Regions from separate parts of the Paenibacillus sp. MB22_1 genome, predicted to be linked through region 1. Evidence: predicted binding sites of a transcription regulator. Region 1 holds the regulator's gene; each other region holds the start of a gene.

Region 1 (4,196 bases):
ACGTGCGCTCAAGGAAGCTGAGGAAATGGGTTACACCGCAATGAACGTTGGTCCGGAACCGGAATTCTTCCTGTTCAAAACCGATGATAAAGGCAACCCTACAACCGAGTTGAACGACCAAGGCGGATACTTCGACTTGGCTCCTACGGATTTGGGCGAGAACTGCCGCCGCGAAATCGTATTGACCCTGGAGGAAATGGGCTTTGAAATCGAAGCTTCTCACCACGAAGTGGCACCAGGTCAGCATGAAATCGACTTCAAATATGCTGATGCGATCAAAGCTGCAGACCAAATCCAAACCTTTAAGCTGGTCGTTAAGACGATTGCCCGCCAGCATGGACTGCATGCAACGTTTATGCCGAAGCCGCTGTATGGCGTGAATGGCTCCGGGATGCACTGTCACCAATCGCTGTTCAAAGGCAATGTCAATGCATTTTATGACGAAAACGATGAGTTGGGCTTGAGCAAAGAAGCACGTCATTATATGGCGGGCATTCTGAAGCACGCCCGCGCATTCGCAGCGATCACGAACCCGACCGTGAACTCTTATAAACGTCTCGTGCCTGGGTATGAAGCCCCTTGTTATGTGGCTTGGTCCTCGAGTAACCGCAGTCCGATGATTCGGATTCCGGCTTCCCGCGGTCTCAGCACCCGGATCGAAGTGCGTAACCCGGACCCGGCTGCTAACCCATACTTGGCTCTGGCCGTTATGTTGAAAGCCGGACTGGATGGAATTAAGAAAGAGCTGCCGCTGGTTGATCCGGTTGACCGCAACATCTATGTGATGTCTGAAGAAGAGCGGGTGGAAGAAGGCATCCCAAGTCTGCCAGCCGACTTGAAAGAAGCGCTCGGCGAATTGCTCCGCAGCGAAATTATCAGCGAAGCGCTCGGAGATCATGCGCTGACTCACTTCTATGAACTGAAAGAGATCGAATGGGATATCTTCCGGACCCAAGTTCATCAATGGGAACGCGATCAATATATAACGTTGTATTAATCGGTGTTAACAAGCCAAGCCAGCACCCGGCAATTCAAGCGGGGTGCTGGCTTTTTTTTATTGAAACGGATGATGAATGAATAACAGTTTTTGGATTTCGAAACCATGCCATGATTTATCCTGAATTGGGACAACTTATAGGTATGAAATAAGGAGGTTAATGTAGATGACAGTAACCGAATTAAAAAGATACCAACGTCGGCGCTATCGGTTAAAGCAATGGTGGATCACGGAGCGTTCGGGGCTAGGCTGGGGCACACGCGGTCGCCGAGACAAAAACGGCTACCATCCCGTGAGCTTCCTGAATCTCGAATGGGAATAGGAGGGGGAAGTCATCAAGTTCTCTAAAAGTAAATGAGGACGAAGCCGATGTCACCCCATCGCTTCGTCCTGCTCGGATTTCGTATCTTCGTTTCGCCTTCTATTAACGAAGAGTTCGGATTAGTGCAGGTCGCGGAACAAGCCGATGACCTTGCCCAAGATGGTTACATGTTTCAAACGAAGCGGTTCCATCGTCGAATTCTCCGGCTGCAGGCGAATATGGTCACTTTCTTTATAGAACGTCTTGACCGTTGCCTCGTCATCCTCCGTCATGGCCACAACGATATCACCGTTGTTCGCCGTCTGCTGTTGGCGGACAATCACATAATCCCCGTTATGTATTCCAGCTTCGATCATGCTGTCGCCAACCACGGAAAGCATAAAGATGTCACCATCAGCTGCATAGTGCTCTGGCAGCGGAAAATAATCTTCAATATTCTCTGTCGCTGTGATCGGCACGCCTGCGGTGACCTTCCCAACAATAGGAACGCGGGTCACGCTGTGCGCAAACAAATTGTAATTCTCCGATTCCTCTTGACCCAGCAATTCAATGGCGCGCGGTTTCGTCGGGTCGCGGCGGATGAAGCCTTTCTTCTCCAGACGGTCCAAATGGCCGTGAACGGTGGAACTGGAAGCCAATCCGACGGCTTCACCAATCTCTCGGACCGAAGGAGGATATCCCTTAGCGCGTACTTCGTTGCGAATAAACTCAAGAATGGCCTGTTGCCGGCTCGATACCTTAGACATTTACGGATCAACCCCATTTAGTAACGTTTGGAAAAATTATAACATAGAACTGCCGTTCGTACAAACATTAGTTCTAAATAGTTTGGGAGACGAGAACTATTTCCGAAAAAAAACAGGAACAACTGTTCGAAAAAACTATTGAATCAAACAAGTGTTCGTGTTATATTGATTACATTAACACAGAACACTTGTTTGGAGTGATGGTGAAATGTTGAAATATAGTTCTTATCAAAGCATCTATGAACAACCTTCTTTTCGTCGCCCTGTGAAGAGAAGTTTACATATGAACGTCTTCCTTAAGAGTAGATTGTCCAAAATGGCCCTGCTTTTAATCATCTTCAGCATCACATGTACTGGAATGGTACAAGCCTTTGCTGCTTCTTCGGATAGCTCTGAGGGAGCAAATCGGCCGGAATATGTCGTGGTTATGCCAGGGGATACGTTATGGGAAATTGCCGTGGCACATAAGCCGCAGGGCCTGGACACAAGGGTCTATGTTCAGAAGCTGATCCGGACGAACGGGCTGAGCAGCAGCGAGATTCAAGCCGGGGATACGTTGATGTTGCCGAGCAGATAATTGATGCTTACAAAGATCATGATCAGAGGTTTACCGATTCATTCGAACAGAGCTTGTTCCAAGGTATTCCGGCAGGGGTTGCCGCGCCTTGACAAGCTCTTTTTCTCATGTCAAAGTAAGAATTAATGCCCTGTGAGACATCATGGGAAGCATAGTATATAAAGAAGCAGGTGGAATTATGGATATTGATGCTTTGGTTAAGCGGATTAACGAGCTGGCTCGCAAAGCGAAACAAGAAGGATTATCGCAAGATGAGATCTTGGAAAGAGCCCAGCTTCGGGAAACGTATCTGCAAAACGTTCGCAGAAATTTTCGGCAACAGCTCGAGTCAATCGAGATTGTAGATAAATAGGGAGGAACAGGTATGGGGTCGTTTGACCGAAAAGTAGAACGCAATCAACGAAGAATGTATAAGAAAGGCAAAGGTCCCAATGTCGGACAAGGGACGCGGAACCCTCGTACTTCGCTTGGAGCAAATGGGGAAGGCGACGTATTTAAAGGGCGGAATTTCATTTTGCCTACCGCCTTGGTTCTGTTAGCTCTGCTGTATGCCATCGTCGGGTTGATCGGTAATACAGAGGAAGTGAACTCGGTATTGTTCTGGGCGACGATCTTTTTGTATTTCGTACTGGCCCTGGTGATCTTCCTGCGTAAGCCATATTTACGCGTGAACAAGAGCTGGCTGTACACTTCGAAGTTTAACCGCGACCGGATGTTGGATGCCGGTAACATCAGTAAGATCAAGGTGAGCCGGAACAAAATCGTCATTGAACCGAAGACGCGGGAACCGAAGTGGGTGTTCTACCGCACCCGCAACCGTTTTGATACGGAAGCGATGGCTGCGCGCCTGCAGTTGTATGCTGACACCCATCATGTGAAGCTGGAGAAGGAATAATCCTTTTACAATACACTTGCGATATGAATGGAGAGGGTTGGGACGAATGACGATCAAGGCGGTATGTTTTGACCTGGATGACACGCTGCTCTGGGATGAACGGAGCGTAAAAGAAGCCTTTGCTGCAACGTGTGAAAGCGCTGCGTCTAAGATTAATGGATTAAACCCCGAGCAATTGGAAGAAGCCGTACGCCGGGAAGCGCGGGGGCTGTATGAATCCTACGAAACGTATCCTTTCACGACGATGATTGGAATCAATCCGTTTGAGGGGTTATGGGCGACGTTCTCTGCCGGAGAACAACCGGAATTCCGTCAGCTGGAGCAGTTAGCTCCAACCTATCGCAAGGAATCCTGGCGGCGCGGTCTGCTTGCGCTTGGCGTTGATGACGAGGAGCTGGCCGGCGAATTGGCGGAACAGTTTGGACGCGAACGGCGTGCCCGGCCTCATGTGTATGAGGAGACCTTTCAAGTGCTGAAGGAATTGCAAGGCAAGGTGAAGCTGCTATTGCTCACGAACGGCTGTCCGGCATTGCAGCAGGAGAAGCTGGACGGAGTGCCTGAGCTGGCGCCTTATTTTGATGAGATTGTGATCTCCGGAAATTTCGGCAAGGGGAAACCGGATCCGTCCATTTTCCGGCATGCTCTGGAACGGTTAGGGA
Region 2 (4,196 bases), 690 kb from region 1:
ATAAAGCGGATGGCGATCATCACCAGGCTGAAGCCGGCTAAGGCCAGTGTGGCAAACTGCAAGGGCAACAACCATGGCATGCGGCGTTTGATCTCGTCCGGCAGCATTTCGCCTCCCAGCACAGCGGCCGCCCATAACGTTAACGAAACGATCAGCATGGGGACCCCCAGCTTGGCTATATTAAGGGCAAGCAGCTCCGTGGTCAGGCAGGTTCCGATATTGCCTCCCAGAATAATGCCCAGCGTTCGCGCATAGGACAACAGGCGGGCATTAACCAGGCCAATCGTCATTACCGTCACGGCAGTGCTGCTCTGTAAGACGGCCGTGATGAAGGTGCTCGACAGCAGGCCTGTCCAAGGCGTCCGCGTCGTCCGGTGAAGGAAACCGATCAGCCGGGGACCCGCCCATGCGTGCAGGGCAGCCTCCATCACCTTCATGCCGAACAGGAACAGGGCGAAGCCAAACGTCACTGGAAACAAGATCTCATGAAACATATTGGCAGCCTCCCTTCCCGGATCATCTGTAAAATGCAGACAAGCGACAATCGTACAAGTTACATATATGACGGTCGGACAACTTCCATGCCAGCCAAGCTGACGTACCGTCCCGGCCGCAGGGGTGCTTTAGGCGCAGTGGGTCATATTTTTAATGAGGAGTGAAGGATTAAGTGGCAAGGGTCATATTGCAGCGCAGCCGCAAGAAACGGTTGGAAAAAGGGCATCCTTGGATCTTCAAAAATGAAATCGAGCGTTTGGAAGGGAACGTGGAACCGGGCGGATTGGTTGAGGTCGTTGACCACCGGAACCGTTACCTGGCCACCGGGTATTACAACCCGGCTTCGCAAATTACCGTCCGCGTTGTGTCGTATACGCCGTTGGAAGCGATGGACACGGCCTTTTTTGTCCGGCGGTTTCAGGAATGCTTGAAGCATCGGGAACGGTTCGTGAAGGAGGATGCTTACCGCTTCGTGTACGGAGAGGCCGACTTTTTGCCGGGGCTGATCGTGGACAAGTTTGGTGACGTACTGGTTGTACAGCTGCTTACACTGGGTATGGACCGCTGTCGGGAGCAGATTGTGGAGGCGTTGTCGGAAGTGCTGCATCCCGTTGGCATCTATGAACGCAGCGATGTAGCCGTCCGGGAAATGGAGGGCTTGGAGCAGGTGAAAGGGCCGATCTTTGGCCAGCCGCCGCGCCATGTCATCGTGTCGGAGAACGGGCTCAAGATCGAGGTGGATATTGAGCAGGGGCAAAAAACGGGCTATTTCTTCGACCAGCGGGAGAACCGGGCGTCCATCAAGCCGCTGATGACCGGTTGGGGCGGACGCAGCGGCATCACGCTGCAGGAGCTGCCGACGGAAGACGGCGGCGTGCGGCTAGCGCCGGTCAACCGGAACGGCAAAGAAGTCACTTTCCCGTACTGGGACGGAGCCACCGTGCTGGAATGCTTCTCGCATACCGGAAGCTTCACCTTACATGCCTGCAAATACGGAGCCAAAAAGGTGACCTGCCTTGACATCTCCGAGCATGCGATCGAAAGCGCGAAGCGGAACGTGGAGCTGAACGGGTTCACCGATCGCGTCGAATTTGTCGTGGCTGATGCGTTTGATTATTTGCGCAGTCAGGTGAAAGGCTTGGAGGAACGGGCGCGCCGTGCGGCCCAAGACGCCAAGGTGGACACTTCCGTGCCGCTGACGGCCGGCGGCGGGCGGACTTGGGACGTCGTGATCCTCGATCCCCCGGCGTTTGCCAAGACGAAAGCGGCGGTTAAAGGTGCCGTTCGCGGTTATAAAGATATTAACCTGCACGGCATGAAGCTGGTGAATGAAGGCGGCTATCTGGTAACGGCCAGCTGTTCCTACCATATGCGACCGGATCTGTTCCTGGAGACGATCCTCGAGGCCGCGGAGGATGCAGGCAAAGTGCTGCGCCTTGTGGAATGGCGGGCAGCCGGCAAGGATCATCCGCAAATCCTTGGGGTGGACGAAGGACATTACCTGAAATTTGCCATTTTCGAAGTGCGCAGCAAACACGCGTTGTAAAATTGGATATAACGGATAAACAGCCTCGTTTCGCGAGCTTTCGCGGTACGGGGCTTTTTTAAGGTATCAGAAAGTATAAGCTTCGGGGGATTGACATCCTGATATCGCAAGAAAAACTTCCGCTAAACGCGGTCTGTCTACTTTGAATGTACGTCGATAGACGTTTTTCTTATGCTTGAAGAAGATACGAATGTTTGATCGTATTTATGCTATACTGGAACTTAACGAATTGTCCGTCGCAGGAGGTACTTCCATGTCTTTACAGTTCATACTCGGCCGCTCCGGCAGCGGCAAAACCAGCCTCATTCTCGACCGGGTGACCGCCAAGCTGCGCGAGCAGCCGATCGGTCCGCCGCTGATTATTTTAACCCCGGAGCAAGGCACGTTTCAGATCGAGCAGCGGATCGCCACGGCCCCGGGCTTGCGCGGTACGGTACGCACCCAGGTGCTTGGCTTTCGCCGTTTGGCGCTGCGCGTCATGCAGGAAACCGGCGGTGCGGCGCTGGTGCCGATCGATGATGAAGGCAAAAAAATGCTGCTATATAAGCTCATGCGCCGCCGCAAAGGCGAGTTGAAGCTGTTTGGACACGGCGGAGACCAGCTCGGATTAATTGACCGGATAGCCGGACTATACACGGAAATGAAGAAATACAACGTGGATTTCTCAGCTCTGCGGGAGCATTATCAACTCCTGGAGCAGACCGAAGGGGAATCCCCTTTATTAAAGGATAAAATGCACGATCTTAGCCTTTTGTTTGCGGAGTATGACGAAGAGCTGTCCCGCTTGTACATCGACAACGAGGACCATGTCGTCAAGCTGGCGCAGGGGGCTAGCAAGTCGGCTTATTTGCGCGGGGCGGAAATTTGGATTGACGGGTTTCATACGTTTACGCCGCAGGAATATACAGCGATCCTCGCACTGCTGAAGACGGCGGCTTCCGTCACCGTCTCGCTGACGTTGGACCGGGTATACAGCAATGGAAATCTGCCGCATGAACTAAACCTGTTTTATACCCCTGCATCCGCCTTCGTTAAGCTGAGCCGACTGGCCGCAGAAGAGGGAATTGAAGTTCTGCCGGCAGAGCTGTTGGAGGCCCGTCCGTTTCCGCGGTTTCGGGAGAGCGAGACGCTTTCGTACCTGGAGTCTGCGTACGAGCGGCGTTCGCCGTGGCCGAAGTCCGAGCCGCCTCAGGATTTGGAACAGGCCCTATCTTTGCACCGGGCTGCCAGCCGGCGGGCTGAGGTTGAAGGCGCGGCGCGCGAGATGGTTCGCCTCGCCAGGGAAGAAGGCGTGCGTTGGCGGGACATGGCGCTGCTGGTGCGCAACTTAGGGGATTATGAAGAACTGCTTGCTCCGACGATGGAAGCATACGGGATCCCTTATTTTCTTGACCAGAAAGCAAGTATGCTGTATCACCCGATGATCGAATTTATCCGGGCCGCGTTGGACGTGGTACTCGGGTTTTGGAGATACGAAGACGTATTTCGCTGCGTGAAAAGCGAATTTCTTCTGCCGCTGGACGGCAGCCTGACGCGCGAGCATATGGATGTGCTGGAGAATTATGCTCTGGCGAGCGGGATTCAAGGTTACCGTTGGTTTGACGGCCGTCCTTGGAAGTCGGCGCCAAGCCTGTCGCTGGAGCAGGAGGATCAAACGGCGGCATCCGTTAAAGCCATGGAGCAGCTGCAGCTGCTGGAGCGGTGCCGCGCTGCGGTCGCCGGCCCTTTGTCAGCGTTTGAGAAAGAGATCCGCAAGGCGAAGAACGCGGCAGACATGTGTGCCGCAGTATTCCATCTGCTGGAGCGGGTGGAGGCCGCCCAGCGTCTGGATGTGCTGGCGCATCGGATGGTGCGCGAAGGCAAGCCGCGTCAGGCGATGGAGCATCGCCAACTATGGAGCGCGGTATTGGACGTGCTCGACCAGATCGTGGAAATGATGGGGGACGAGCCTTTGGAGCTGGAGCTGTTTGCCGGCGTGCTGGAGACCGGGCTCAAGGAGCTGAAGGTGTCGCTTGTGCCGCCTTCGCTCGACCAGGTGCTGATCGGGAGTACGGAGCGGACGCGTTCGGGGCAAGTCAAGCATCTGTTCCTGCTTGGCATCAACGAAGGGATCATGCCGGCCAATCTGCAGGAGGAGGGTGTGCTCAGCGAGCAG
Region 3 (4,196 bases), 860 kb from region 1:
CCTCGTCCCTGGCCGGACATTAGGCCGCTTTGCAATGTATCGCCTTTCAATTCGGTACTTTTGTGTATCCATAAGCGATTTCACCCCTTCCATTTATGCTATTCCGCAAGGTGCCCCCTTCGCTTGTGCACTTGTGAGTACGAATCTAGGATTTTCTTAATAAAACAAAAGAGCCTGCGATAATTTAGCAGACTCTGGTATAATTTAGCATGTACAACTGAACTTGGGTGGGACAGTATCGCCTCCCGATGGGAGGTGATACGTTTGCAATTTTCGTTTTCGGAAGTGATCATGCTTGGCATGTTTGTCCTTGCACTGCTTACTTATCTGATATAAACGAAAATAACCCGCCCAGGTTAGCGCCACGGTGCGGGTTATTCTCTGATGAACATTTGGAGGTTTCCCACCCAAGTGTTGTACCGGGGAGGCTGTGGCGCAGCCTCCTTGTTTCTATTGTTATCTTAGCATACTCTTCCATATACCTCAATCATACCCAAGAGCTTATTCCTCCAGCCGATCGATCCGTTTATGGGCTTGTTTCGCCGATTCCTCGACTCGGGTCAGCCGCTCGGAGAAGGCTTCAAATCGCTGGCCTTGCAGCTTTTGCTCGATTTTCATGTCGTCAATGAGTCTCTTGAGATTTACGATCTCTGTTCGTCTCATCGCCTCAGCTTCAGCCGCTTCCTCAGCTTCCCTCCGCATCGCTTTCGAGCGCCCGGCCCACCCTAATGCTATCCCACTAATTGCCGCTAAGGCCGATGTGATCGAAGTTAGTGCAGTCATGTCCATAAATCTCACCTCTCTTAAGTTTCTTTAAGCGAAGTTTATTACCATTTTGGAAATCCCCATCTTCCTTATCTTCAATTGAGCTTGTCCAAGAAAAGTTTGGATAGAGTGTATTCCACCCTCTTTTTTACCAATTTGGTAACCGTAACCTGATTATATGTTGCCAATTTGGCAATGTCAAGCAACGAAATTACCATTTCGGTAATATAAATAAATTCCAATCTTACCATCTGACTTTACCAATTTGGCAACTTGTGCTACACTAAATGAAACGGTTAGGAAGAGGAGTAACCATGCAAACCTTAGGCGAACGGATCAGATATCTTCGTGAACTACGTCAGCTCACGCAAAAAGACCTCGCCTCCCAAGCCGAAATTTCGGTCGTTCAGCTGTCCCGGTATGAGACAAACGATCGCAAGCCGGATCCGGAGGTGCTGCGTAATATCGTTGACGCTCTGGATACCAGCGCCGATTATTTGCTGGGCCGGACCAACGACCCGTCTCCTGCAGCGGAGAAAGGCATGAGCTTGTCTTTTTTCGGAGGACCTGAAGCGTATACGGCGGATGAAATCGCCATGATGGAGGCAGCCCTCAAAGCGTATCGGGAGCAGAAGAAGAAGCTGCTGGACGGAGACGAGGCCTAAAGGCTAAATCATTCGAAGATAAATAACTACATATAAAGTCTACAAGACAAGTACAACGGCCCTGATCCTAAGGGCCCTTATTTCGGATCTTATACCGAACATACATTCTTATTCAAGAGGTGACTTGAATGTTGTACGCCTATTATCGTGAGACCCATCTGGAGCAGTGGATGAATACAAAATATCTGAACCACGGGATATCGTCCCCCGCCGATCTCGACATCGACCGCATCGCTGAAGCCTTTGGGATCGGATTGGTTTACGGGAATCACCCGTCCTTTTCGGACAACGAGGAGAATGTGATCTTCCTGAACAAAATGATGAAGTCGGATCAGGCCCGGGTCGTCTTCTTCCATGAACTTTGCCATGTGCTGCGCCATGCCGGGGATCAGCGGAGGATGACCGAACTGTTCATGCATGCCCAAGAGACCGAGGCCGAGCAGTTTGTGCTGTATGCCGCCATTCCTTTCTTTATGTTCGCTAAGCTGCCAGTGCCGGATCATCGCAGCGAAGCGGTTGTCTACATCGCCGAACAGTTCCAGGTCCCCCTGGAGCTGGCGGAGCAGCGGCTGGACCAAATCCAACGGCGGGTGCTGCAAGGCAGCCTCATCGCAGCAGCCCAGGAGGCAACCCGCCGCCAGCGCGAAGCGGAGCAGAGCTGGTCGCCGGAAACCCGGCGGGTGCTGTCCCAGCTGGAACGACAAATCGGTGGTCGAGGAGGGCGATAGGGATGCGGATTGCGGCGTATTGCGATTTTTACACCGATTCCATTCGTCCGTTGCAGTTGATTGTGGATATTCAGCCGGGGGACGTGGATTGGTCGGAGACGCTGTACCTCCCGGTTTCGGGACCATTTGAGCCGTTTACGTCCGAGGACTTTGGCGATCTGCCCTGCGTATCTGTCCTGCTGGAGGATCTGGTTCGTCCCAAGCAGGAACCGTCGGAATATACCACAGTCTGCGAGCCGGGCACGACGACCTCCGTTCCATCGCGAAGGGTGCTTGGCATCCGTCTACCGCAAATCGCTGCCCGCTGCGGCGATCCCTCTGATATCCAGCGCCTGGTCTTGCAGATGGACGACGCCACGGAAGTCCTGGGTTATGAGCGAGGTTGATTGGGGCGGTCGTATTTTACCACCGGCCACTTTTGTTTGCGAAGCGCGTCCATCAGCAGCGGCCCCACATTCAGATTGCTCTGCACCAGCTCCCGCGGCGTCAGCGCCATCCATTGATTAAGCGATATATCGGCAAACCGGTCACTGCGGAACATTTCCAAGAACCAGATGCTGCGGTCACCGGTATTTTGAATGTAGTGGCCATAGGCAAACGGAACATACCCCACATCCCCTGCTCTAACGTTAAATGTCCGGGCGGCGCCGTTACCAGCAAATACGGTCATCCGTCCTTTCCCGGACAAATAATACTGCCATTCGTCGTTGTTCGGGTGCCAATGCAGCTCCCTCATCGCGCCGGGCTTGATTTCCACAAGGGCGGCCGCAATCGTCTTGGAGATGGGAAAATTTCTGGAATCCGCAATTCGCACGGTCCCGCCCGGCGTTTGGATCGGCTTCTGGGCCAGCAGGCTATGCTTGAAGCTGACAGGAATTTCTCCGTAAGGCGATTCGATCCTTTGCGTGTCGATTGGCCCCGGGACACGGTCCTGATAGATATACACCTGCTCTTTGGGGATGCGGTCAAACGCTTTACGAGGTACGCCAAAATTCGCGGAAAGCACCTCTTTCGGCGTATGGGCAAACCAGTCCGAGATGGACAACGTATTTAAGTCGGAGAAATTACCGTCATCAAATACTAGCAGAAACTCGCAGCCTTCCTCCAGCCCTTGAATCGAATGAGGAATCCCCGGTGGAAAATACCACAAATCCCCCACGCCCATATCGGCGATAAAGTTCCGTCCGTCCTGATCCACCGCCGTGATCCGTGCCCTTCCTGAGATCATAAACGACCATTCCGCCTGTTGATGCCAATGCAGCTCCCGCACTCCCCCCGGCGTCAGACGCATATTGACCCCCGCCAGCGTCGTAGCGATCGGCAGCTCCCGAACCGTAATTTCCCGGGACCATCCCCCATGGTTCAACTGCATATGCGTATCTGAAAAAGAGAACTTCAGATTCGGAATCAATCCGTTATCGGTCACCGGAGGTACCAGCATATCGGGGTTTTCGCGATCCCGCATCACGTCCCGGGGGCCGGTATCGGTGGCTCCGCTGCCATCATCTCGGATCGGCTGGGGGATCGACGATATCCCGGCAGCTTGGTTTTCCGGCTGTCTTGAATCGGATGAATCCAAATGATCCGACATTCACATCACTCCTCGTTCTGGACATGCTATTGTTAATTTTTACCAATTCATATTTACACAGTGATCCTATTCCTGAATTAGCAAAAATATGTTGTGATTCATTCCCACATTTCCCATAAAATCCGACGATTTCGGAGAAACTAACTTCAAGAGCTTGATAGTTGCCCAAGCTTCTGTATAATTAAAGTTAGTAAGTTTAGTCAACAAACTAACTAGGTAAAGGGGAATCCTTGTGGAAAAACCTGTACGTCCGAATGAACCACTTGTTACACACATTTATACGGCAGACCCATCTGCCCATGTGTATGAAGGCAAGATCTATATTTATCCATCCCATGACATTGATCACGACGGTCCCGACAACGACAACGGCGACCAATACGCGATGGAGGACTACCATGTCCTCTCGCTGGACGACTTCAACTCTCCGTGCGTCGACCACGGCGA

What was found. Region 1 encodes LexA, which represses DNA repair genes until DNA is damaged. Its sites were predicted from a motif close to CGAACATATGTTCG; they were not measured.
Region 2: addB (helicase-exonuclease AddAB subunit AddB) is a predicted target of LexA. The motif match lies at 2,229-2,242, and genes of this name have one in related genera.
Region 3: ACL02P_RS01830 (ImmA/IrrE family metallo-endopeptidase) is a predicted target of LexA. The motif match lies at 1,526-1,539, and genes of this name have one in related genera.

The regions. Positions count from the first base shown of each region.
Region 1 covers NZ_JBLADV010000001.1:1,276,784-1,280,979, forward strand. The annotation lists gene glnA (type I glutamate--ammonia ligase) at 1-997, shown strand, start outside; gene ACL02P_RS05915 (hypothetical protein) at 1,164-1,319, shown strand; gene lexA (transcriptional repressor LexA) at 1,439-2,065, opposite strand; gene ACL02P_RS05925 (LysM peptidoglycan-binding domain-containing protein) at 2,382-2,642, shown strand; gene ACL02P_RS05930 (DUF896 domain-containing protein) at 2,821-2,994, shown strand; gene ACL02P_RS05935 (hypothetical protein) at 3,007-3,537, shown strand; gene ACL02P_RS05940 (HAD family hydrolase) at 3,584-4,196, shown strand, end outside.
Region 2 covers NZ_JBLADV010000001.1:586,754-590,949, forward strand. The annotation lists gene ACL02P_RS02585 (Na/Pi cotransporter family protein) at 1-494, opposite strand, end outside; gene ACL02P_RS02590 (class I SAM-dependent rRNA methyltransferase) at 668-2,041, shown strand; gene addB (helicase-exonuclease AddAB subunit AddB) at 2,295-4,196, shown strand, end outside.
Region 3 covers NZ_JBLADV010000001.1:417,599-421,794, reverse strand. The annotation lists gene ACL02P_RS01845 (peptidoglycan recognition family protein) at 1-72, opposite strand, end outside; gene ACL02P_RS01840 (hypothetical protein) at 502-789, opposite strand; gene ACL02P_RS01835 (helix-turn-helix domain-containing protein) at 1,080-1,430, shown strand; gene ACL02P_RS01830 (ImmA/IrrE family metallo-endopeptidase) at 1,559-2,158, shown strand; gene ACL02P_RS01825 (hypothetical protein) at 2,161-2,544, shown strand; gene ACL02P_RS01820 (oxalate decarboxylase family bicupin) at 2,529-3,749, opposite strand; gene ACL02P_RS01815 (glycoside hydrolase family 43 protein) at 3,982-4,196, shown strand, end outside.